Regions from separate parts of the Psychrobacillus sp. PGGUH221 genome, predicted to be linked through region 1. Evidence: riboswitches for the same ligand, from Rfam matches in the RefSeq annotation. Region 1 holds a riboswitch; the other holds the start of a gene.
The links. A riboswitch is a leader RNA that binds a small molecule or an ion and turns the genes downstream of it on or off. The one in region 1 is predicted to bind FMN.

Region 1 (11,920 bases):
TAAACCCAACAAAATCTTTCTTCTAGCAGCCGTCTTCTTAAGACTTTTTTCTATCCTACCAATATTATAGAATATTTGCGATAATATGAAATAATAGTTTAAGAATAGGAGGTAAGAAAGTGCTTGAGATGTTTTTGTATAATTGGCAAATAAGGAATGATTGGTTTGAATGGTGTCTCGATTTATCTTTTGAAGAGCTAACAAAAAAACGTATAGGTGGGATGGGTAGTATTTTACATAATTTATACCATGTAATAGATTGTGAACAACTATGGATCAATCAAATGAATGGTACACCTGTTATAGAGAGTAATATTGACTTAATTACCAACCTTGAAGACGTAATTAATTTTTCGAATGAAACAAAGCAAAATACTTATGATTTTATCCAAAGGTGGATTTCTAATCAGGACAATCAAGTATTAAAAATTACTAATAAAAAGGGTATTACTTATTCATTTTCTTACGATAAAATTTTGCATCATATCATTTCACACGAAACGCATCATATAGGACAATTATCTATTTGGTCTAGGGAAATCGGCATTAAACCTGTATCTAGCGATATATTATTTAGAGAACCAAACTATTGATATGGACCTCTTCTTTGAGTCACTTTTAAAGAAGAGAGTTTACTAGATCTATATTTTCCTGTTTAACTTCTGTACAAAATCTGGTTTTGTTACATATTCCATATAATTTACAGTACCATTAAAATCTAAATAAGCTTGATAACGTGCAAGTATAGCTGGAGCAGTAATTAAATCTAACACTTTATTTTTTGCCACCCAGCCACTTTCTGTTGTTTCATCAGAAGTACAAAGTTCTCCGCTAGTTTGCTTGCACAAAAAATCTACTATCAACTTAGTAGGGACATCCGTTTTATTGTCATACCATTTATGAATACCAGTATTTGAATAAATACCAATCATGCGAGAAACAACTATATCTATTCCGCTTTCTTCTTTTATTTCTCTACATAAGGCATCCATTAGATTTTCGCCTATTTCCACTTGACCGCCAGGAAAAACCCATCCCCCATGAAGTGTTCTCACTAACAGAATATCTCCCTTTTCGTTCTCTACTATTCCCCCAACTGCTAATATATGTGTTGGCATTTTCATTTTAAATTCCTCCTAAAATTTAATATGCTGTAAAAAAACTGTAGACTAAAGCCTACAGTTTTGTTGATTTTTGTTTTTCAGTTTGATGTAGCAAACGCAACTTTTCTTTTAACTGACGTTGATTCCATTCAATTGTGTCATCCGAAACAAATACAGCTTTTCTTCGTTTCGGAATGATTACTTGCCCACTCACTGCTCGCGTATAGCCCTCGATCATAGTGGCAACAGCTAATATAACGAGTGCGAAACAGATTGCTGGAGCAAGGGGCAGCCATGGAACACCTTGTAAATATCGAAACGAAGAACCAAATAGTCCAGCCCATTCATACGCTATCGATTTAGGTGGATCTCCAAACATCGGATCATAGCTCACATTTGTCCCCCCAATAAATAATTGAAGAAGTCCTAAATGTGTAAAAACAACTAATGTTTCAACCACTTGCTGACCATAAAGTACAAACAATTTTTCCCGCATCATTGGAAAGAGATGTCTCGTTATTATTCTTCGACGACTCGCTCCAAGTGTTCTTGCAGCTAAAATGTATTCCTGCTGATAAAGTAAATTCGCTTCATTCCCAATTAAAGCGGACACAATAGGAACGGTTATAATAGCCATTAACACAACTTGAATAACAATACGTTCCCATACCGTTGTAGAGAACCCTTCCATCGGCTCCCATAATACGGGAAACAACATGAGATAGGAAAATATGGTCATTGGCACATAATGTAGCGGATCAATAAAACTATTCAATAATGAACGTTTCTTTTGCCAATACGTACCTATGACAAAACCTAGGGGTACTGCAATAAACATACGGACTGCAGCAACTCCCATTGCAGCAATAATAGTATATTTTGCACCTAGCATAATTTTTGCAAACATATCATAACCGAACTGGTCTGTCCCAAAAGGATTAGCCCAACTAGGTGAAAGTGGGGCTGCTTCTACTAATTTACCTTTTTCGTATATAAAAAATGTTTGCTTAGGATCCGGTCCATTAATCCATTCGAATACAAAACTTCCTATTAAAAAGAATGCAAGAATGATAAATCCAAAAACAAAATAAGGTTGCTTCCAAACAGACTTCATAAGATAGCACCTCCCCGATTCAAACGGCGTAAAAAGTACCACTCACCAAAGCTGTACAGTATGAAAACAGGTAAAAAGAAACTGCAAACTGTAATTAAAAAAAGCTCGCCAGACATGTTTTGGCTCAAGTGAAACATAATACCTGGCATATTGAACATTCGTTCTAAAATAAATAAATTAGAAAGCATAAACCACATCGTCTTTTTCGATTGAAAAAATATACTAACAATTGCATTCCTAAATATATGTATAATTAAAATAATTAATTTATTAAAACCAAGCGACTTTGAAAGTTCTACATACATTTTACGTTCCTCTGCCTCAAATGTCAGCATGCTTAAGCGATACAGCTGTACCATCGGTAAAATCATCAAACAAAAAACAGGAAGCATATAAATCTTTTCTCCACCAGTGACGGCTATTTTAGAAAGAAAAATACCTGTATTTCTATGAATCATAATTACCGTTAACTGAACAAGCAAGATCACTAATATGTCTGGAAAGGATTCCAAAAAGAAAAAGATCGTTTTAATTCGCTGTCTTGTTCGTTCTTTAAACAGCATTGTTAGAATCGTAAATAATAATGCTAAAAATATTGCAACTAGTAATGCCAAAAATAATATCTCTAAGGAATAGGTAATATACTCCCCTATATGTGGACCATAGTATTGATCCATAAAATTAGAAATTGGAAATAGTGCAAGTATATGTTGCGAATATTCCTTTCCCCTAAACTCCCCTTGTTGTATACCTGTGATCAATATAGGTAAGCCACTTATCAGTAAAATACCTATAAAAGCTACCGTCAATTGAAGCAACCATTTTGATAATTTCTTCACAAAAAATCCCCCTGCTGTCTGAAAACTAAGATGAAAATATCATAACATAGTAAAATATAAAAAAAAGAGAATTTTAAGTAATTTGAGACATTTCTCCATTTAATCCAATTTTCAGCCCTCTTAAATCGATTGGAACAAGCGAATATAAAAAAACAGGCTAATGATAGCCTGTTTTTTATGTCTATTAAAATAAACGGCTTAAATTCGCCATTTCAATTGCAGATACTGCTGCATCATAACCTTTGTTACCAGCTTTTGTACCAGAACGTTCAATAGCTTGCTCGATTGTTTCCGTTGTCACAATGCCGAACATAACTGGCACACCCGTTGTTAACCCCACACTTGCAATACCTTTTGCTGTTTCGTTACATACATAATCGTAATGTGTAGTAGAGCCTCGAATAACAGTTCCTAAACCGATAATTGCGTCATACTTTTTTGTTTCCGCCATTTTTTTCGCTAAAAATGGTACTTCAAATGCTCCAGGTACCCATGCTACATCTACATTATCCAAAGAAACACCGTGACGTTTCAACCCGTCCATTGCACCATCTAATAATTTTCCATTGATAAACTCATTAAATCTACCAACTACAATACCTATTTTCAAATCTGTTCCGATTAATTGTGCTTCAAATATTTGTCCCATTCTTTATCTCTCCTAAATTTTTAATTTTATAAGTTAATATTTCCTCTTAATTAAAGCTATTCACCCATCACTAATTTTTCATGTGCATTTCGATAATTTACTAATGCTTCAATAGTGACAAATTTCAATCCATGAAGATTTGCTATTTCTTTTAATTCTGGTACTCTAGCCATTTCCCCATTTTCACTCATAATTTCGCAAATGACACCAGCGGGTTTAACTCCGCAAAGTTTTGCAAAATCAACCGCTGCTTCCGTATGACCCGGACGTTCAAGTACACCATTGTCTTTTGCTATTAGTGGGAACACATGACCAGGTCGACGGAAGTCAGAGCCTACTGACTCAGCATTCAAAAGTTGTAATATCGTTTCAGAACGTTCAAATGCACTAATACCGGTCTCTGTTGTTTTATAATCTATACTAACAGTGAAGGCTGTTTGATGGTTATCCGTATTATTTTCGACCATAGGAGATAAATTTAGATAATCAGCTAAATTCTTCGTAATAGGTGTGCATATTAATCCACGACCATACGTTGCCATAAAGTTAATATTTTCGGGTGTAGCGTAATCTGCCAATACTAGAAAGTCTCCTTCATTTTCTCGACTTTCGTCATCCACTACAATAATGACTTTACCTTTTTTTAAATCATCTATTGCTTCCTCAATTGTATGAAACATAGTAAAAGCCCCTTTATTAAAATCCATTTTGTCTTAAGAAATCCATCGTTATTGTTGAGTTCGTTGATTTCTCTTGTTTTTGATCTAATTGTTGAATAACATATTTCCCCAATAAATCATTTTCAATATTTACAATGTCTTGCTCTCTTTTAATACCTAAGATTGTCTCGCTGAATGTATGTGGAATAAGCGATACTGTTATTTGTGTGGGCTGCACTTCGAAAATAGTTAAACTAATTCCATCGATCGCTACCGAACCTTTTAGCATGCAATATTTACTGAGTTCTCTATCAATACCGATATCTACGTACACCGCATTTTCCAGTTTTCTTTTTCTTAAGATGACACCCGTTCCATCCACATGACCAGAAACAAAATGTCCACCAAACCTTCCATTTGCCGCCATCGCTCTTTCTAAATTGACTTCATGGCCAATTTGCAGTGAACGAATATTTGTTGACTTAACAGTTTCTGGCATTATTTCTACAGTGAAATGATTATTAGAATAAGCAATAACTGTTAAACAAACACCATTAACAGCAATACTGTCACCTAAATGAATGTCTTCAACTATTTTAGAAGATTCCAATGTTAACTTCATACTGTTCGCACCACTTTTAAGGGCCTTAACTTTTCCTAAGTCTTCTATAATTCCAGTAAACAACATAAACACCTCTATTCAGAAATATTTTATTTAATTCAGAAAACCTCCTGTCTTGACAACAAAATTCTCTGATAAACAAAAGAAAACCCCTTAGAAATTAAGGGGTTTTGGGATTATGTAATTTAAGCAATACTTAATAAACCTTTTTAAATCCAGAAAATTTAAAAGGCTTCTTGCTCTTACATCCTTCTCCCATCCAGACTTTAACTGTCGGCTTTGGATTCGCACCAAATCCTGCCTTAAAAAAGGCTCACGGGCTTAGAATTTCTTCATCACCGTCGATTGGGAATTTCACCCGACCCCGAAGGAATATAATATAAAGTTGTAATTGGTTTTTCATTTTAAAAAAAGAAAAACCCATAGAGAATCTCTACGGGGTCGTTAGAAAAGTTATTTTCATCAACAAATAAACCTATAGAAGAAGTTTTTCTCCATAAGTAAATAAAGTTGTTCAAACGTCCTTCTCCCATCCAGACTATACTGTCGGCTTTGGATTCGCACCAAATCCTGCCTTAAAAAGGCTCACGGGCTTAGAATTTCTTCATCACCGTCGATTGGGAATTTCACCCGACCCCGAAGGACTATTCATCTATGCAATTATAATACCACGTAAAGAATAATTATACACGTAACTTGTCTTTCCTATATTTGTTAATATATCAGATTGCTCAATCAGTCAAGTATACACAAGTGTATATTCTGTATTATATCTACTTTAATACCAGTAGAGAATTACTCTATAAGTTGTGTTTTAAACAGTTTCTTATTGGTCTATTTGTTTAAATGTTTAAAGAAGGGATATATTTTTTATTTAAAGAATAATATAAAAGGATTCTGTACATTTACTTCCACTTTACTTATGAGTATTAAAGAAATTAATAATAGCAACATTTTGTATCAGATCTTAGAAAGGAGACCTTATGAAAATGTATAAATCTATAATTTTAGAAAAGGTTTTTAATAAAACTATGGTTAATAAGCGCATTCATGAAGGAATTGTTTATATGGAAGATACAAGAGGTGAATTTTCTTGGTACAAAGGCTATGGTGGTAAGGAATTAGATTCACCATTGCTTATGGCAAGCATAACAAAGCTTTTGACCACTGCTTGTATCTTAATTTTGCAAGAACAAGGAAAGCTATCATTGAGGAATAAAATATCTGAATTTATTGACCAAGAACATTTAAGCGGACTGCATATATACAAGTCAAAGGAATATTCATTTGACTTACTTTTATACGACTTGTTGTTTCAAATTAGCGGATTACCTGATAAATTTGAAGAGAAGAAGAGTTCAACTAAAAGAAAAGTTATTAATCAAGATTTCAGCTTTTCTTTTCATGAACTTTTAAATTGGGCAAAAGAACTAAAACCACATTTCATTCCGCGTACTAATGGAAAAGCCTATTATTCTGACCTCAACTTTGATTTACTTGGTGAAATTATTGAAAACGTAAATGGAACGACACTGGCAGAAGCCTACCAGCAATTAATTTTTATTCCACTAGAGCTTAAGAATACTTATCTTCCACAAAGTGAAAATGATTTTATACCACATATTTACTATAAGGATAAAGTATTGAACCGCCCTATGTTTATTTGTAGTTGTCGTGCGAGTGGCGGTGCTGTTACTACTGCTAGAGAAATGATGATATTTATTAAAGCATTTTTTGGCGGTAAGTTGTTTAATAAAATTGTATTTGACGAACTAGCTAATTATAACAAGCTTCAAATCACAATGGGACCGATTAGCTATGGGGGAGGATATATGAGAATTACTCTTGGTGGATTATTAATGCCGTTTATGGAAAAGGGAGAATTACTGGGTCACTCCGGCTCATCTGGTTCCTTTGCATTTTACTATCCCCAGAAGGACATTTTTTTTGTCGGGGATGTTAATCAATTTGCTAACCCTAGTCTGCCGATTCGACTTTCTATAAAGTTAGCAATGGGAGTAAAGTAAGATATTTCACAAGCACTGATATGCTTAAAAACCAATAAACTGTAGAAAACTCACACGAATGTGAGTGGTTTCTACAGTTATTATTATGCTAAACGATTTTTAGCTTCATTAATTTGTATTTTAACTTGCTCAAATCCAGTTCCACCTAATGAATTTCTTCTTTTTACGGCCGCTAATGGTGAAAGGACATCGTAAATATCAGACTCGATTAGATTGCTTGCTTCTTGTAAATCTTCTAGTGGAAGATCCAATAAGAAATAGCCTCGTTGGATACATAGGAAAACCAACTTTCCTGTCACTTCATGTGCTTCTCTGAATGGAAGCCCTTTTGAAGCAAGATAATCAGCAAGTTCTGTTGCGTTAGAAAAATCTTTATGAACAGTATCGTGAAGTCGCTCTGTATGAACCGTCATTGTACGAACCATACCTTCAAAAATTTTCAACGATCCAACAATTGTATGAACTGTATCGAACATACCTTCCTTATCTTCTTGCATGTCTTTGTTATAAGCAAGGGGTAATCCTTTAATTACAGTCAGCAAGCCCATAAGATTTCCATACACACGCCCTGTTTTTCCCCGGATCAACTCGGCCATATCTGGATTTTTCTTTTGAGGCATAATACTAGAACCAGTAGAGAACGAATCATCCAGTTCAATAAAATTGAATTCTGAACTAGACCATAGAATAATTTCTTCGGCAAATCTTGACAGGTGTGCCATCAGCATCGAGGAGTTACTAAGGAATTCCACGATAAAATCTCGGTCACTTACAGCATCCATACTGTTAGCATATACATTTGAAAAGCCTAAATAATCAGCGGCCAATTTTCGGTCGATTGGAAAAGTAGTACCTGCAAGTGCACCTGCTCCTAGCGGAGAGATATCAATACGTTTAATCGAGTCATGAAAACGATCTTTATCGCGTTCTAGCATCCAGAAATAAGCCATTAAATGATGTGCAAACGAAATTGGTTGCGCTCGTTGTAAATGGGTGTAACCTGGTGCAAGAGTCTCCACATGTTTTTCTGCTTGTTCCACAAGTGTTTTTTGGAAGAGGTCAATTAACTCAATGATTTCACCTACTCTATTTTTCAGGAATAGATGCATATCAGTAGCTACTTGATCGTTTCGACTACGGCCAGTGTGTAGCTTACCGCCAACTGGACCAATTAGATCAATTAACATTTTTTCTAAGTTTAAATGAATATCTTCATTTGCAACAGAAAACTCTAACTCGTTTTCTGCTGCACGTTTTTTTAACTCTTCTAGACCAAACAATATTTGTTGGACATCTTTAGAAGGAAGGATTTTGCAATCTCCAAGCATTTTAACATGCGCGATACTGCCATCTAAGTCTTCCATTACTAGTGTTTGGTCAAAGCCAATGGAAGCACCAAATTCATCTACCCATTGCTCGGCAGATTTTTGGAATCTTCCGCCCCACAATTTGGTCATGATTGCACCTTCTCTGCTCCCTTATTCACCATAGCGTGAACTTTAGTTGGAAGACCCCAAAGTTCGATAAATCCAACTGCAGAAGCATGGTTAAATTCATCATCTTTTGTATATGTTGCAAGCTTTTCATTGTATAGAGAGTTTGGAGATTTACGCCCTTCGACAATTGCATGGCCTTTGAAAAGCTTCACGCGAACTGTACCATTTACATATACTTGTGTTTCTTTTAAGAAAGCCTCTAGTGCAGTTCTTAGTGGAGAGAACCAAAGTCCTTCATAAATAAGCTCTGTTAATTTTTTCTCCATCACTGGTTTGAAGTGAGCCAACTCTTTTACTAGAGTAATATCTTCTAACTCTTTATGGGCAAGTAATAGAGTATGAGCTCCTGGAATTTCATATACTTCACGTGATTTAATCCCAACTAATCGGTTTTCTACATGGTCAATACGTCCAACACCATGTTTACCAGCTAAATCATTTAATTTTAGGATTAACTCATATAATTTATATTCCACACCATTAAGAGCAACTGGGACTCCATTTTTAAACTCAATTTCAATAATATCTGGAGTATCAGGTGCATCCTCTAATGCAACTGTTAAATCATATGCATCAACTGGAGGTGCTGCCCACGGATCTTCTAGAATTCCACATTCATTTGAACGCCCCCAAAGGTTTTGGTCAATAGAAAATGGACTGTCTAAGTTAATAGGAATAGGAATATTTTTCGTCTTTGCATATTCAATTTCTTCCTCACGACTCCAGCTCCATTCACGAACTGGTGCAATTACCTCTAAACTTGGATTCAAAGCTTTAATCGAAACCTCGAAACGTACTTGGTCATTCCCTTTACCTGTACAGCCGTGAGCTACTGCAGTTGCACCTGTTTGTTCTGCAATTTCTACTAATTTTTTCGAAATCAACGGACGCGATAAAGCGGAAACAAGTGGGTATTTATTTTCATACCATGTATGAGCTTGAAGTGCTATAAGAGCGTATTCATTTGCAAATTCTTCTCTTGCATCGATCATATAGCTCTCGATAGCTCCAACTTGTAGGGCTTTGTTTTTAACAAACTCTAAATCTTTTCCTTCACCAACATCTAGACAAACAGCAACAACATCATATCCTTCATCCTTTAACCATGTGATTGCTACAGATGTGTCCAAACCACCTGAATAAGCTAAAACGACTTTTTTGTTCATTTTATATTCCTCCAATGTATGTTTATACGTTTTTTTAGTATTAATATACATAATGTAACATGCTTAATGTATAAATACAACTAATATTTTATGATTATGAGGAATATATTTCATTTTTTTATTTTACTAAAGTATCTTCTATTGTAGGTTTCTATACTTTATTCTTAATCATATTTCAAATAAAAGTATATGTGATTTGAGTTGTATTAAGCTGTCTTTCAATTTCGTCAATTGTATTCTTTATAACTTCTACCTGTGTATGCTAAATAAACTTTTGGATAGCATCTTTATTACCTTCATTTGTAATATACCGGTTATTTCATCTCAAAGTGAATACCCTAGGTTTAGGAAATGATATTATTTTGTATACCCCTAACTTTCCCCTCCATCTAGATATATTAAAATTTAAAAGCACATGATTTGATTACCAGAGAAGAAACAAAGATAATAATACGAAAGGAGTGTGTTAGAATGAGTCATTTATTTTCACCTATAAAGCTAAAAGGGCTTGAAATAAAAAATAGAGTTGTAATGCCACCAATGTGTCAATATTCCGTTGAAGCTAAGGACGGCATTCCAAATGATTGGCATTTTGTTCACTATGTTTCAAGAGCTGTCGGTGGGTCAGGTTTAATAATAGTTGAAATGACTGATGTGGAGCCTGATGGGAGAATTACGGACAATGATTTAGGACTGTGGTCTGATGAACAGATTCCTGCTTATGAAAGAATTGTCTCAGAAGTACATAAATATGGCTCGAAAATAGGTATTCAAATTGCTCATGCCGGCAGAAAAGCAACAGACGCCAAAGAACCTGTTAGTTCATCTGATATTCCAGTAGATAGTAAGTGGAAAAAACCGAGAGCTCTTTCAACTGATGAAGTGAAAGAAATGGTCAATAAGTTTAAAGATGCAGCAAAACGAGCAATTGTAGCCGGTTTCGATACAATTGAAATTCATGGGGCACATGGTTACCTAATTCATCAATTCCATTCACCTGCTATTAACAATAGATCAGATGATTATGGAAAAGATTTATCTAAATTTGGCGTAGAAGTTATTCAAGCAATTCGAAGTGTTATGCCTGATGGAATGCCGTTAATCATGAGAATTTCTGCTGTTGAATATATGGATAATGGATATGGTCTACAACATTCTTTAGAACTTGCTAAAAAATATAAAGAAGCTGGTGTTGATGTTTTCCACGTTTCAAGTGGCGGTGAGGCACCACCCGGTAAAGTAAAACCTGCAAATACACCGGGCTATCAAGTTCCATTTGCTCGTGCATTTAAACAAGCACTGGATTTACCAGTCATTGCTGTTGGTATATTAGAAGATGTTAATCTAGCGGAAAAAGTTATCGAAGAAGGCGATGCAGAATTAGTAGCCATTGGCCGTGGAATGTTGAAGGACCCTTATTGGGCACTTCACGCTGAAGAGTCAATCACAGGAGAAGTAGAGCCTCCTACACCTTATAAAAGAGGTTTTTAAATTGGCTTTCTTATAGAACAGACTTAGAACCTCCCTTTGCATATACATAGTGGAGGTTCTTTCATTTTCATCTTATTTTTTTCTCATTAAGTTGCTGCCATTAACATCTGTTGAAAATCCCCACTTTTCATAATAGGAAACTAATCGATCAGGACAGTAAAGTTCGACTCTATCAACATCTCGTACAAGTGGATGGCTCAAAATAGAATCCATCAAAATCTTGCCTATACCACTATTTCTGTATTCTTCTTTTGCAATTACATCGAATATAAAAGCTCGATAAACAGTATCTGTAATAACTCTTGCAAAACCAATTAATTCATCTGTTTCTTCATGAATAAGCCCAATAACTACATTACTATTTTCTAGCATTTTTTTTATATCTATAGCTTGTCTATTTTTCGTCCACCATTCATTTTTAAACAAAGCAAGTAAATGATTAAGCTGGTTCTCATTTAATTTTTCAATCACTTTATATGTCATTTTTATACTTCCCCTACTCTACTTAAATTAACTTAATAAAAAAATTCCATAGGATCATTACAAAGCTTATATCCATTCCTTTCGTAGTAATTTCTGCTGGCATCACTTGTCCATACGATAATGAATTCATATTTATTTTCTTTCACCCATTCATGTATCGTCTTCATCAATTTACTTCCGATCCCTTTGCTTCTGTATTTTTTAATCGTATATACATTCGTCATATAAGCAAATGGAAAAGTGATTCTTCCTGGACGAGGTACTTTTTGAA
Region 2 (11,920 bases), on a different contig from region 1:
ACCAACAAGATTTAGACGCTAAAGCGGAAAAAGAGAAAGGAGTCTAGTTTTATGGATTTGGTATCACTTAGTAGTACCTTATTATTAATAGCATTTATTGCTTATTTAGTTGCAACTTTTTTATTCGGGGGAGCAGTAAAAGGTTCTAGCTCGGAGAATACTACTTCAAAATCATTTGATCGCTGGGGAAAATTAGCAATTACAGTTACTATTATTGGTTTTATATCCAATCTTGGTTACTTTTTTACAAGATGGATTGCAGCTGGACATGCTCCGGTTAGTAATTTATTTGAGTTTACAACTGCGTTTGGGATGATGGTTGTAGGGGCATTTATTTTAATTTACTTTATTTATAGAGTACCTTCTCTTGGGCTTTTTGCATTACCAATTGCCGTATTAATCATTGCATATGCAAGTATGTTCCCAAGAGATATTACCCCGTTAATCCCGGCTCTTAAAAGTTACTGGTTGACTGTCCATGTAATTACTGCGGCACTTGGTGAATCCATTTTAGCCATTAGTGCCGTTGCAGGATTAATTTGGCTTCTAAAAAATATTGATTTGACAAAAAAATCAAAACAGAGCTTTTGGATAGAGGCAGTTATGTATTTGGTTGTTTTAGTTCTTGGTTTTGTCATTTCTACGACTTCATTTACAATTGCAGACTATAAGGCTGAATATAGTTATGTAAATAAAGAAGGTAATGCAGCTGAAATGGAATATAACATGCCAGCTATTTTTGGGATGAATAAATCTGAAGCCATCACAGAAAATGCGATGGAACCACTGGTGGAAATGCCGCCATTAGTAAATGCTAAAAAACTTACGATTGTTACATGGTCTGTTATTTTTGGAACAATATTATATGTAATACTGCGTTTAATTTTACGCAAACCTATAGCAGCTGTGCTGCAACCATTTGCTAAAAAAGCTAACTCTCAATATATGGATGAAATTGGGTATCGTTCAGTTCTTATCGGTTTCCCTGTGTTCACTTTAGGAGCACTAATTTTTGCAATGATTTGGGCACATGAGGCATGGTCTAGATTCTGGGGATGGGATCCAAAAGAGGTTTGGGCGCTTATTACTTGGTTGTTCTACGCAGTGTTCCTTCACTTACGTCTAACTAAAGGTTGGCATGGTGAAAAATCTGCTTGGCTAGCTTTAATTGGTTTTATAATTATTATGTTCAATTTAATAGCAGTAAACTTAATTATTGCTGGCTTACACTCTTACGCTTAATAGAATCGCTTATGTGCTTATATAACTCTCGGTGAATAGTGTATGAAGTCTGTACAAGTAGCGATAGATATTCTATTCTATAAATAAACGAAAAAGCTCTTGTCTCTTAAAGAGATAGGAGCTTTTCTTTCAATTTAGTACGACTAATTGTACAATATATATTAGAAGTTGATAGAAGGGTATGATATTATGTCTGAAATGATTAAGCTTTTAGTAGTAGACGATGAAGAACGTATCCGTCGATTGTTAAAAATGTATTTAGAACGTGAAGGTTACGAAGTTGAAGAAGCAGAAAATGGAGAAATTGCATTACAACTTGCCTTAGAGAATGATTATAATTGTATATTATTAGATATTATGATGCCTGAGAAAGACGGTATTGAAGTAATTACTGAATTAAGAGGACATAAGGAAACACCGGTCATATTGTTAACTGCTAAAGGCGAAGAAGCAAACAGAGTCGAGGGATTTGAACTTGGTGCTGATGACTACATAGTAAAACCATTTAGTCCAAGGGAAGTAGTCTTGCGCATTAAAGCTATTTTAAAACGCTCTGCTGTATTGTCACCTATTCAAGGAGCTTCTGCTTCAAAAGATATTGTAGTATTTCCTCATTTAACTATTGATCATGATGCACATCGTGTTACTGCAGATGGTGTTGAAGTAAGCTTAACTCCAAAGGAATATGAGTTACTTTACTTTTTAGCAAAAGCACCAGACAAAGTGTTTGATCGAGAACAGTTGTTAAAAGAAGTTTGGCATTATGATTTCTTTGGAGATTTGAGAACAGTCGATACCCATGTAAAACGGTTACGTGAGAAGTTAAATAGAGTATCTGAAAAGGCAGCTAAAATGATCGTAACTGTTTGGGGTGTAGGTTACAAATTTGAGGTTGTCAATGAATAGAATTTGGAATAGTGTTGTCGGGAAGCTATGGGGAACCATATTGCTTCTCGTCTTATTTGTGTTGTTTATTGTCACCGTTTTAATGCTAGAATTCTTAACAGATTTCCATACAGAGCAAGCGGAAGAATCTTTAAGACAAGAGGCAGCAACTATAGGGAAAATAGTGGAAGAGTACAACCAGGTGGAAGATTCCTTTCAAATTATTGAAGATATACTTGGTACAGAAACAAGTGCCTTAATTGTTAGAGATTCGAATTCCGTTTCTTTGTCTGTTCACGATGGTTTAAAGAAAGATGTTATTAGAGATAAAATACTTAAAGATAAAGAACTTACAAAAGTTTATACATCTAACGATACAATTATTAAAAAAATGTTAATGCCGTCCATGACAGAAGAGAATAAGATGGAATCATATATTATATTAGCATCTCCTTTGGAGTCAAATAATGAAATACATGGCGGTGTATTTATATATCAAAGTTTAGACGTGGTAAACAAAACGTCCAACCAGACAACGAACATTGTCTTTTTATCAGGATTTATTGCGTTATTGTTAACTACCATGTTTTCGTTTTTCTTAACTTCTAGAATCACATCTCCTCTCCGCTCTATGCGAGAAGCAGCTTCAGAACTAGCAAAAGGGAATTTTGAAGCAAAAGTTTCCTATCATCAAAAGGATGAAATAGGAGGACTGGCAACCGCATTCAATCGAATGGGAAGTCAATTAAAACATCATGTGGAAGTAATTAATCAAGAAAAAGAACAGCTATCAAACATATTAACTTCCATGACAGATGCAGTGATTACCTTTAATAAAGATTTCAACGTGCAAGTAAGTAATCCACAAGCGGAGCTTTTAATGCAAAAATGGCATATGAATAATGAAGTAGCTGATAATTCTCATTTGCCTGCAGAACTATACCATTTACTGGATCATGTTTTCCATAATGAAGAGGAGATAGATGAAGAATTAGAAATTAAAGGTTCCTATTTCTCCGTTTCTATAAGTCTTCTTTACAGTAAAGATATGGTTAGGGGAGCAGTTGTAGTTCTGAGAGATATGACAGAACAACACCAGTTGGATAAAATGCGTTCTGACTTTATTGCCAATGTCTCACACGAACTCAGAACACCAATTTCGATGCTACAAGGATATAGTGAAGCGATCATTGATGATGTTGTGACGACGGAGGAAGACCGTAAAGAGATGATTCGAATCATTTATGATGAATCTAAACGAATGGGAAGACTTGTAACAGAATTATTAGATTTAGCACGTTTAGAATCAGGCTACTTAAGTATTTTTAAAGAGGAAGTATTGGTAATACCTACAATTGAACGAATTACTCAAAAGTTTGATCAAATAGCGAAAGAAAAAAATCTTCGTTTAAATTTTGAACAAAACTTACTTGAGCCTATGACGCTAGAAATCGATGAAGATCGTATGGAACAAGTGCTGACAAATTTAATTGACAATGCTCTGCGTCATACGGAAAAAGGATCTGTCACAGTTAGAATTTCGAAAATCGACCATCAATTTGTGATGGAAGTGGAAGACACAGGTTATGGCATACCGAGTGAAGACCTTCCTTATGTTTTCGAACGTTTTTATAAAGGGGATAAAGCAAGAACGAGAGGAAAGAGTGGAACAGGTCTTGGTTTAGCAATTGCTAAAAATATAATAGAACGTCATGATGGTAATTTATCTGTGGAAAGTGAACTAGGTGTTGGTACTAAATTCATTATCCGATTACCTCTAACTAATTGAAACAAAAACAGTTCATGAACGACTAATTGTAAGAACGGGGGGAGCTTATGAATGACTCCGTTTTCCACCGCTTGTATGATAATTATCATCAAGACGTTTTTCAGTTTCTGATCTATTTGGTTAAAAATAGACAGACTGCGGAAGACTTGGTCCAAGAAGTGTATGTTCGCGTTTTAAGGGCTTATAGCCGATTCGAGGGGAAAAGTTCTGAGAAGACATGGCTATTTTCTATTGCTAAAAATGTAGCAATCGACCATTTTAGAAAGCAATCAGTGAGAAAAAAAAGGTTGTTCGAATCCTTTAATTGGGAAACGATGCAGCTTGCATCGTCAGATATGCTTCCAGAGGATTTAGTTCAATTGAATGACGAAATGAAATCTCTATTAACTGCTCTAGATGATTGCACTGGCGATCAAAAAATGGTTATCATAATGCGATATTTTCAGCAGCTATCTATTGCTGAAACAGCACAAATACTAAATTGGTCAGAAGGAAAAGTGAAAACAACACAACACCGAGCTATAAAGTCATTGCGTGAACGATTATCTGAAACAAAGAAGGAGGGTAAGGTTCATCATGAGTAATTGGAAAAAAGATGATGAAGCACTAGATGAATTACTGAACCAAATGCCCAAGTTTACAGATCATCGTTCCAAAGAAGATGTGTATAATCGGGTAAAACAAGAGGTATTAGGTCACGAAAAAGAATCAACTATATATTCTTCACGTAGGATTCAATCCAAATGGTTACCTTTAGTTATTTCTATTGCTTCCGTATTTCTTCTCACTTTTTTAGTTTCTTCCTATTTGAATAATAATAATTCAATGAAGCAGTATAGCACTAGCGAAAAAATGGAACAGAAGAGCAGTGAAGAAGAAAGTATGCAGTCAATGGATGTTACAGAGAATGCTGCCATAACAAGTGAAGAAAGTAAAACTGAATCATCGGACGATATGTCAAAAATGACAAGTATAATGGAATCGTATATAGAATTAAAACCAATAGATAAAAGATATGCTGTCTATGAAGGTGATTTAAATGGAGGTACTGTGTTTCATTTTTCATTCAATGAAAATGCATTAACTGTACCTGTCACAATTATTATTCCAAAAGAGCAAGTGGAAGCCGATTTTCCAGATATGAAACCAAATAGTTTACAGTTGTATGAACGTTATGCAAGTTTGATTAATGAAGAGTCGCTCGGATTTACAGAGTATCATCCTTATAAAGGGTATTTTGTTGCGGATAATCAATTATTAAAGCATTATCTCCCTAATGAACATGGTTATGACACAGCGTCTGGAACATCGGTACCGTATTGGAGCTCTCTAAATGAAATTTTTACGGATTTTGATTCAATCGCTCTTTTAAATGAGGACGGCTCTCCACTTGAATGGGATCAAGTAGGCATATTAGCTGAGCCGAGTAAATTAGAAGGGTCGAAAGGTCAACATAATTACTATAATTACCGTGCCCAAAATGGAAATATATATTTAACTCCTAACTTTTCAGCTTCTTATGAAACGATTGCTGAAGCATTTAGTGAAATGAAAAACGTAGATAACGACATATACACTTCTGTAATCCCATCGAATATTACTTACTCATATGAAGATCGAGAAGGAATAGCTGTTATCAAATTTAACGAACCATTGGATTTAGAATCAATGGAGCCAAATGAGGCTACAAGATTAATTGAAGCATTCGCATTGACCGCAGCAAGCTTTGGAACTGAAGTGAAATTAGAAAATGTAGTACAGGAGCAGTGGGAAATATTTAATTTCGAAAATACCCTTCCTACTCCACTTGGACCAAATGGTTTTATAATGAGCGTCCAATAAGAATTTGGAATGCCAAGCTTTGATTTTATCAAAGCCTGGCATTTTTTGTATCATAAAATTTTGAAGCAATTATATTGCATAAAGGTTGTGTTTTTGTTAATATATTATTAATTCAAGATATTATTCTTGAAGTATAATAAAATATTGATTCATCTTCGGGGCAGGGTGAAATTCCCGATCGGCGGTATTAGAAGATTTATTTCTTGAGCCCGCGAGCCGTAATTGGCAGGATTTGGTTAGATTCCAAAGCCGACAGTATAGTCTGGATGGGAGAAGGTGAAGGTACAGTCGTTTTTCGTATACTCTAATGCGGATACGCTTTTTTTAAGTGTGCCTTGTTTCTCCCTTGAGCTCTTTAATAGCTTAAGGGATTTTTGAGTTACAATTTCGTACTGAACCTTTCTTCTTGTGGAGTGAATCGCAAAAGGAGAGAGGAATAATGACAAAAAGTAAGACGCGAAAGCTTATTGCTATCGCAATGTTGAGTAGTATTTCCTTTGTATTGATGCTACTTGCATTTCCGTTACCGGTACTACCAGCTTATTTAAAAGTGGATTTTAGTGATATTCCAGCACTAATTGCGGCTATTACGATGGGGCCAATTGCAGGTATTGTCGTAGCGTTTTTGAAAAACGTATTAGATTGGTTGTTTGCTGGAAGTCCAACTGGTGTACCAGTAGGACATATGGCGAATTTTGTAACTAGTATTCTATTTATAGCACCTGTTTATTTAATTTATCGCAAAGCATCATCATCTAAAGGGATCATGTACGGTTTAGCTTCTGGAACGATTTCCATGGCAATAGGCATGAGTGTTTTAAATTACTTTGTATTTTTACCAATGTATACGTACTTCTTAAACTTCCCTATGGAGACTGGTACAGCTTTGTTCAATTCTATTATTTTCGGTATCCTACCGTTCAATTTGATAAAAGGACTATTAGTTACAATCGTTATGATTGTTTTATTTAAGCGAATGAAACCAATGCTCGACCGAGTAACAAATTCGTTTCGAGTTCCGGATACAAATTAATTAAAGGTCGTTTCTCTATCTTAGAGAAACGTCCTTTCTCGTTTTACAAAAGGAATTTTGCTAATTGGTCTCGTTCATTATTTTGATTTTTTGTCAGGCTTTTCTATTAACTCAGGATTATTCTTCCTGAGTATATAAAAAATAATAAAGTATTTTTTTTGTAGGTTTGGGAAGAGTCCGCTCGAATCCTTCGGGAAAGCGAGAAAGGCGACACTACAGGAGTCGAGCAAGGGCACTGAGAAAGTCCTCACTGAAGTATGTGAACGACAAGTTGTTCACATACTCGATTTTTATGTTGGCCACATTAATTTCCGTTCCGGGCGGACGCGTTCCGCCGGCATGGCTTCAGCCGCTTCCCTCGCTCCGCTCAGTCCAGGGTCTTCACCTCATGCTTTTCCGGCTAGAGTCGCCGCCTTTCACTTCAATCAACTATTATCCGCGTTCCAATTAGAAATCCATCATGCCATTAATAGAGCAAGTATTAATCACTTAAATTTTTTCAATCAGTATATAAAGAAAATCGTTGAAAAAGGCGACACTCCTGCGGGAAAAGCGTTAGCCGAAGACCCCGCAGTTGAGGGGGAAGGCAATCTAAGTTCGCCGCATCATGCGGCGACGATTGCATGACCAACATCGTGTTGGCCTAGGAGGCTAAGGCAACGCCCGCGGAAAGGGAGCCGTTTCAACGATTTTTTTATTTATCGGACGACATTATTTAGTAAAGTCAAATTCTATAGACTTTTTCAGTGCCCTCTGCGTAAGGAAGGCTAAGTGCGCCTCGTCAAATGTAAGGAAATAAATTCGAGTTTGTCTACCAGTCTGAAAGGACATTCCTCTATTATTTAGAAAATGCTTCTTTTAGATAAGCCTTTTAAAATGTTTTTCTTATAAAAAAACTGCCTGAAAAATCTAGGCAGTTTGTATTGTTCATCTATTCAAATTTCAAAGCATCGCCTTCAAATGACTCATCTGCCACTTTAATTGAATCTGTAGGGCATCCTTCAAAAGCATCTTCCATATCTTCTAGTAGTTCGTCTGGAACTTCTACTGTCCCCATGTTATCATCTAGAATAACGTATGCAATGCCTTCATCATCGTAATCGTATATATCAGGTGCTGCTGCGCCACATGCGCCACAAGCGATACATGTATCTTTATCTACAATTGTATATTTAGCCATAAATATATTCTCTCCTTTATATCTGCTTACACGGAATAGCTATCCTATTCATTCTAAAGCTGTTTACGTGACATTTCAACAAAAATACATTAAAAAACGTGAGGTATTTACAGTGTACTTTCATCAATTATTATTATTAATCATACATAAGTTTCACGGAGAACGGTCTTCTACAGCTCCATTTTACTTATTAAAAGGTAAAAAATCTGGCCAGACGATACAGGATGTTACTTATTTTAAACTTCATCCTTTTTTTTCACTGTATCCTAAATTATCACTAGATGAATATAATGGCGAAATTTTGACACTTTTAAAAGAGGGGTATATTGAAGAAGACAAGTCGATTATTAATCTTACAGAAAAAGGCACAATGCACATCAATTCAATGAGAGACCCTCAATTTAATGGATGGTTATATAGAGGAAATGAGCATATGTTTTGGAGCAGAATTGCTTTGGTTATTCAAACTTTATCTCATTTTGAAGCCAATGTGCACCGTTATGTTCCAAATCAAAAGAATCCAGATATACATCGTTTTGTTAAAGGATATCTATTTAGCAGGGATTATAAAAGTGCAGAATTTTATACAAACTTTAGGCAACAATTGCTGCAGCTACTTGAGAACACAAAATTTGAGAATATTCATAGAGAAATATTTGTCTATCGTCTAAGTGGTTATGGAAGGAGTGGGTTGACATGGGAGCAATTAGCTCGGTATTACAATCGACCACTTTTGGATATAAAACTGTTATTCATTGAGAGTTTACATATTGCACTATCGATTATCCATAATGAAAAGTTTCCAGACTTATTACCTCTCACAAAAAATGTAGAGGTTCAAACTCCTTTGACTGAATCTGCAATGAAGACGTATCAATTAATTCAAAAAGGCCATACCCTGGAAGATATAGCTGCAATACGCTTTTTAAAATTTAATACGATTGAAGATCATATTATTGAAATCGTATCAGCTATACGAAACTTTCCTATTTACTCTTATATATCCAATGAACAAGTTGATAAAGTGTTGAAGATTTCTAATAGTTTACAAACTAAAAAGTTAAAAGCTATTCGCGAGCATGTTCCTCATTTAAGCTTTTTTCAAATTAGAATTGCACTTGCAAAAGGAGAAGGGGCTAATGGATAAGCTGACAGAAATTCTTCATCAGAAATTTGGATATATTTCTTTTCGAGAAGGACAAAAAGAAATAATTGAACAGGTCATCGAAGGAAAAGATGTAGTCGCAATACTGCCAACTGGTATGGGAAAATCATTATTATATCAATTGCCCGCTTATTTTATAAAGGGTACTGTTTTAATTGTTTCTCCATTAGTATCGTTAATGCAAGATCAAGTAGAACAATTAAAGATAATCGGTGAAAAAAGAGTAGTTGCAATAAACTCTTTTCTAACTTACGAACAAAAAGAAATGGTTATGAGAAATTTGGCTTCCTATAAGTTTATCTTTACTTCACCAGAAATGCTTCAAAATAAACGTTTTAATAATGCCTTATCCGCTATTTCCATAGCATATATAGTAGCAGATGAAGCACATTGTATTTCACAGTGGGGGTATGATTTTCGTCCTGATTATTTGAGAATCTCGAAATGGTTAGATGCATTTCCAAAAGCGAATGTACTTGCTTTAACAGCAACTGCCACCAAAAAAGTAGTTAAAGATATAAAAGGGACCTTACATATGAAAGATCCATTTGAGTATATTCATTCATTAGATCGACCTACAATTGCTTATGAAGTACAAAAAGTAGATGATCATAAGGAGAAAGAAGCTTGGATTGTAGGTCGTATAACCTCTACTAATGGTCCAGGAATTTTATATACTCAATCTCGTAAAAAAGCAGAATTTTATGCTAGTGAATTAGAGGAAAGAGGAGTAAAAGTGGCATTTTATCATGCTAAAATGGAACAAGATGATCGTGTATTAGTCCAACAACAATTTCAGCATGGGGATTTAGATTGGATTTGTGCAACAAATGCATTTGGTATGGGTATTCATAAAAACAATATTCGACAAATTATACATGACCATATCCCAACTTCTATTGCTAGTTATATGCAAGAAGTGGGAAGAGCAGCAAGAGACGGAAATCAGTCGATCGCTTCACTTATTTACACTAATTCGGATGTAGAACAGTCTTTTTATGTTGCAATGAAAGATTTTCCGGATGAAACGGATATTCATGCTGCTTTTCAATCTGAAGACAATCAGATTAGTCTTTCGGAGACTACGTTGCGTATATTGAATTATTGGAAGGAAATCTTATCTGAACAAGAGACTATTGCTTTATTTTATGACATAAAACAGAGAAAATGGCTAGAAATTCAAAAGTTATTTAATTTATTCCAAAGTGAACGGTGTATAAGGGAACAGATTTTATATTCTTTTGATGAACAACTGGTTACTAGGCCAATGAACTGTTGTTCAAATTGTTCACTTGATCTCCAGCTATTTCTTACAAAACGTGAAAAGCAAAATGGAGAAGAAATAGAACTAAACTGGTTCAATAGAATTAATGAGTTGCTCCGTCCTTAAAACATTGTGAAGTTTACTTTTTCAACAAAATTCGTCATAATAGAGTTAGTAAAGAAGGAATGAATGGAGTTTGAACAATATGAATCAAGACGATTATCAAAAAAAGATTGATGAGCATAGACAATCTATTGGCCTAGAAGATAATATAACGGAATCAAGAAGAACGAGAAGATCTAGCTATACTAAAAAGCCTAAAAAAAAATCTAAAAACCTTCTGTTACCTTCTTTGTTTTTTATCTTTATCTTAATACCTGTGTGCATTTTCCTATATGTACATTTTTTCTACACTCCAGAAGTGGAAGAGGCTTCTAGTCAAGGTGTCATTCAAGTGGAAACAAAACCAATATCAAATGGCACGGAGCAGGAAGAGAAAGAAGAAAGTGTGGAAGAAAATTCGCAAGAAGCAGAAGATGAGAATGAACCTTCAACCCCAAAAGAGGAGACAACTGAACAAGCGACTCCTGAAGCGAAACCAGAAGTTAAACCAGAAGTGAAAACAGAACCAAAAGAAGAAGAACCAAAAGAAGAAGAACCAAAAGAAGAAGAACCAAAAGAAGAAGAACAAAAAGTTGAAACCGAACAAAGAACGCATATTGTAAAAGCAGATGAAACACTGTATCGAATAGCAGTAAACTATTATAAGGATCCAAATGCAGTTGAAAAAATAAAAGCTGCAAATGGATTAACATCTAATAGTATTTCAGCTGGACAGAAACTGATATTGCCTTAGAATAACTTGTAAAGAAGGATATTTTCTACTTTTGAAGAATATATAAAGAATATCCCGTTTGGAAGAGGTGTACTTTAAATGTTTGTAAAAAGTGTGATGATCCCTAAAGAAAAATGTTTGACTGTTCAACCAAATACTTCACTGCTAGAAGCTTTGCAGCAGCTTGATGAAAAAGAAATTGATGCACTTCCTATACTCGATAATGGTATATATAGAGGTATGTTTAATAAATATCTTTTATATAAGGCCTTTTACTATAGTGACTTGGATCGAGAAACATTTTTAAAGAAGACGACTGTTATGGACGTTGTTACAAGAGAAGATACATTCGTAGAATTAGAAGATGTATTTGAAAGTACTTTTGTAAAACTGTACGACTTTCCAATTATCGCGGTATTAGATGAAGGAAAGTTTCTAGGAATTGTGACACGATATGATACAATTAACCAGTTCCAAAGCGCTTTTGGTATGAATAGAAAAGGCACTAGAATTACTTTTGCCTCAGTTGAATCCGAAGGTCGGATACTTAAGGTTTCGGATATTCTACACAAATATCATACACCTGTAATTTCATTAGTTACTTTTGATGAAACGGATAAACTAGCCCGTAGAATCGTACTTAAAATTGATAACGATCAAAAAGTAGATCGAATTATTGCAGACC

Region 2: another riboswitch for FMN. It lies ahead of PGC35_RS08655 (ECF transporter S component); the one in region 1 lies ahead of ribE (riboflavin synthase).

Annotation. Positions count from the first base shown of each region.
Region 1 covers NZ_JAQMHQ010000006.1:56,734-68,653, forward strand. Annotated here, with positions in the region: gene PGC35_RS11205 (DinB family protein) at 129-593, shown strand; gene PGC35_RS11210 (NUDIX hydrolase) at 642-1,124, opposite strand; gene PGC35_RS11215 (ABC transporter permease) at 1,177-2,217, opposite strand; gene PGC35_RS11220 (ABC transporter permease subunit) at 2,214-3,056, opposite strand; gene ribH (6,7-dimethyl-8-ribityllumazine synthase) at 3,241-3,705, opposite strand; partial or broken gene ribB (3,4-dihydroxy-2-butanone-4-phosphate synthase) at 3,765-4,385, opposite strand; gene ribE (riboflavin synthase) at 4,402-5,049, opposite strand; FMN riboswitch at 5,230-5,362, opposite strand; FMN riboswitch at 5,504-5,634, opposite strand; gene PGC35_RS11240 (serine hydrolase domain-containing protein) at 5,970-7,013, shown strand; gene argH (argininosuccinate lyase) at 7,097-8,470, opposite strand; gene PGC35_RS11250 (argininosuccinate synthase) at 8,467-9,675, opposite strand; gene PGC35_RS11255 (NADH:flavin oxidoreductase/NADH oxidase) at 10,147-11,166, shown strand; gene PGC35_RS11260 (GNAT family N-acetyltransferase) at 11,239-11,649, opposite strand; gene PGC35_RS11265 (GNAT family N-acetyltransferase) at 11,682-11,920, opposite strand, start outside.
Region 2 covers NZ_JAQMHQ010000004.1:225,192-237,111, forward strand. Annotated here, with positions in the region: gene resB (cytochrome c biogenesis protein ResB) at 1-47, shown strand, start outside; gene ccsB (c-type cytochrome biogenesis protein CcsB) at 52-1,242, shown strand; gene PGC35_RS08635 (response regulator transcription factor) at 1,432-2,148, shown strand; gene PGC35_RS08640 (ATP-binding protein) at 2,141-3,916, shown strand; gene sigX (RNA polymerase sigma factor SigX) at 3,964-4,500, shown strand; gene PGC35_RS08650 (hypothetical protein) at 4,493-5,758, shown strand; FMN riboswitch at 5,906-6,040, shown strand; gene PGC35_RS08655 (ECF transporter S component) at 6,198-6,791, shown strand; gene PGC35_RS08660 (hypothetical protein) at 7,131-7,418, shown strand; gene PGC35_RS08665 (ferredoxin) at 7,723-7,971, opposite strand; gene PGC35_RS08670 (YpbB family protein) at 8,084-9,118, shown strand; gene PGC35_RS08675 (RecQ family ATP-dependent DNA helicase) at 9,111-10,526, shown strand; gene PGC35_RS08680 (LysM peptidoglycan-binding domain-containing protein) at 10,606-11,256, shown strand; gene PGC35_RS08685 (CBS domain-containing protein) at 11,335-11,920, shown strand, end outside.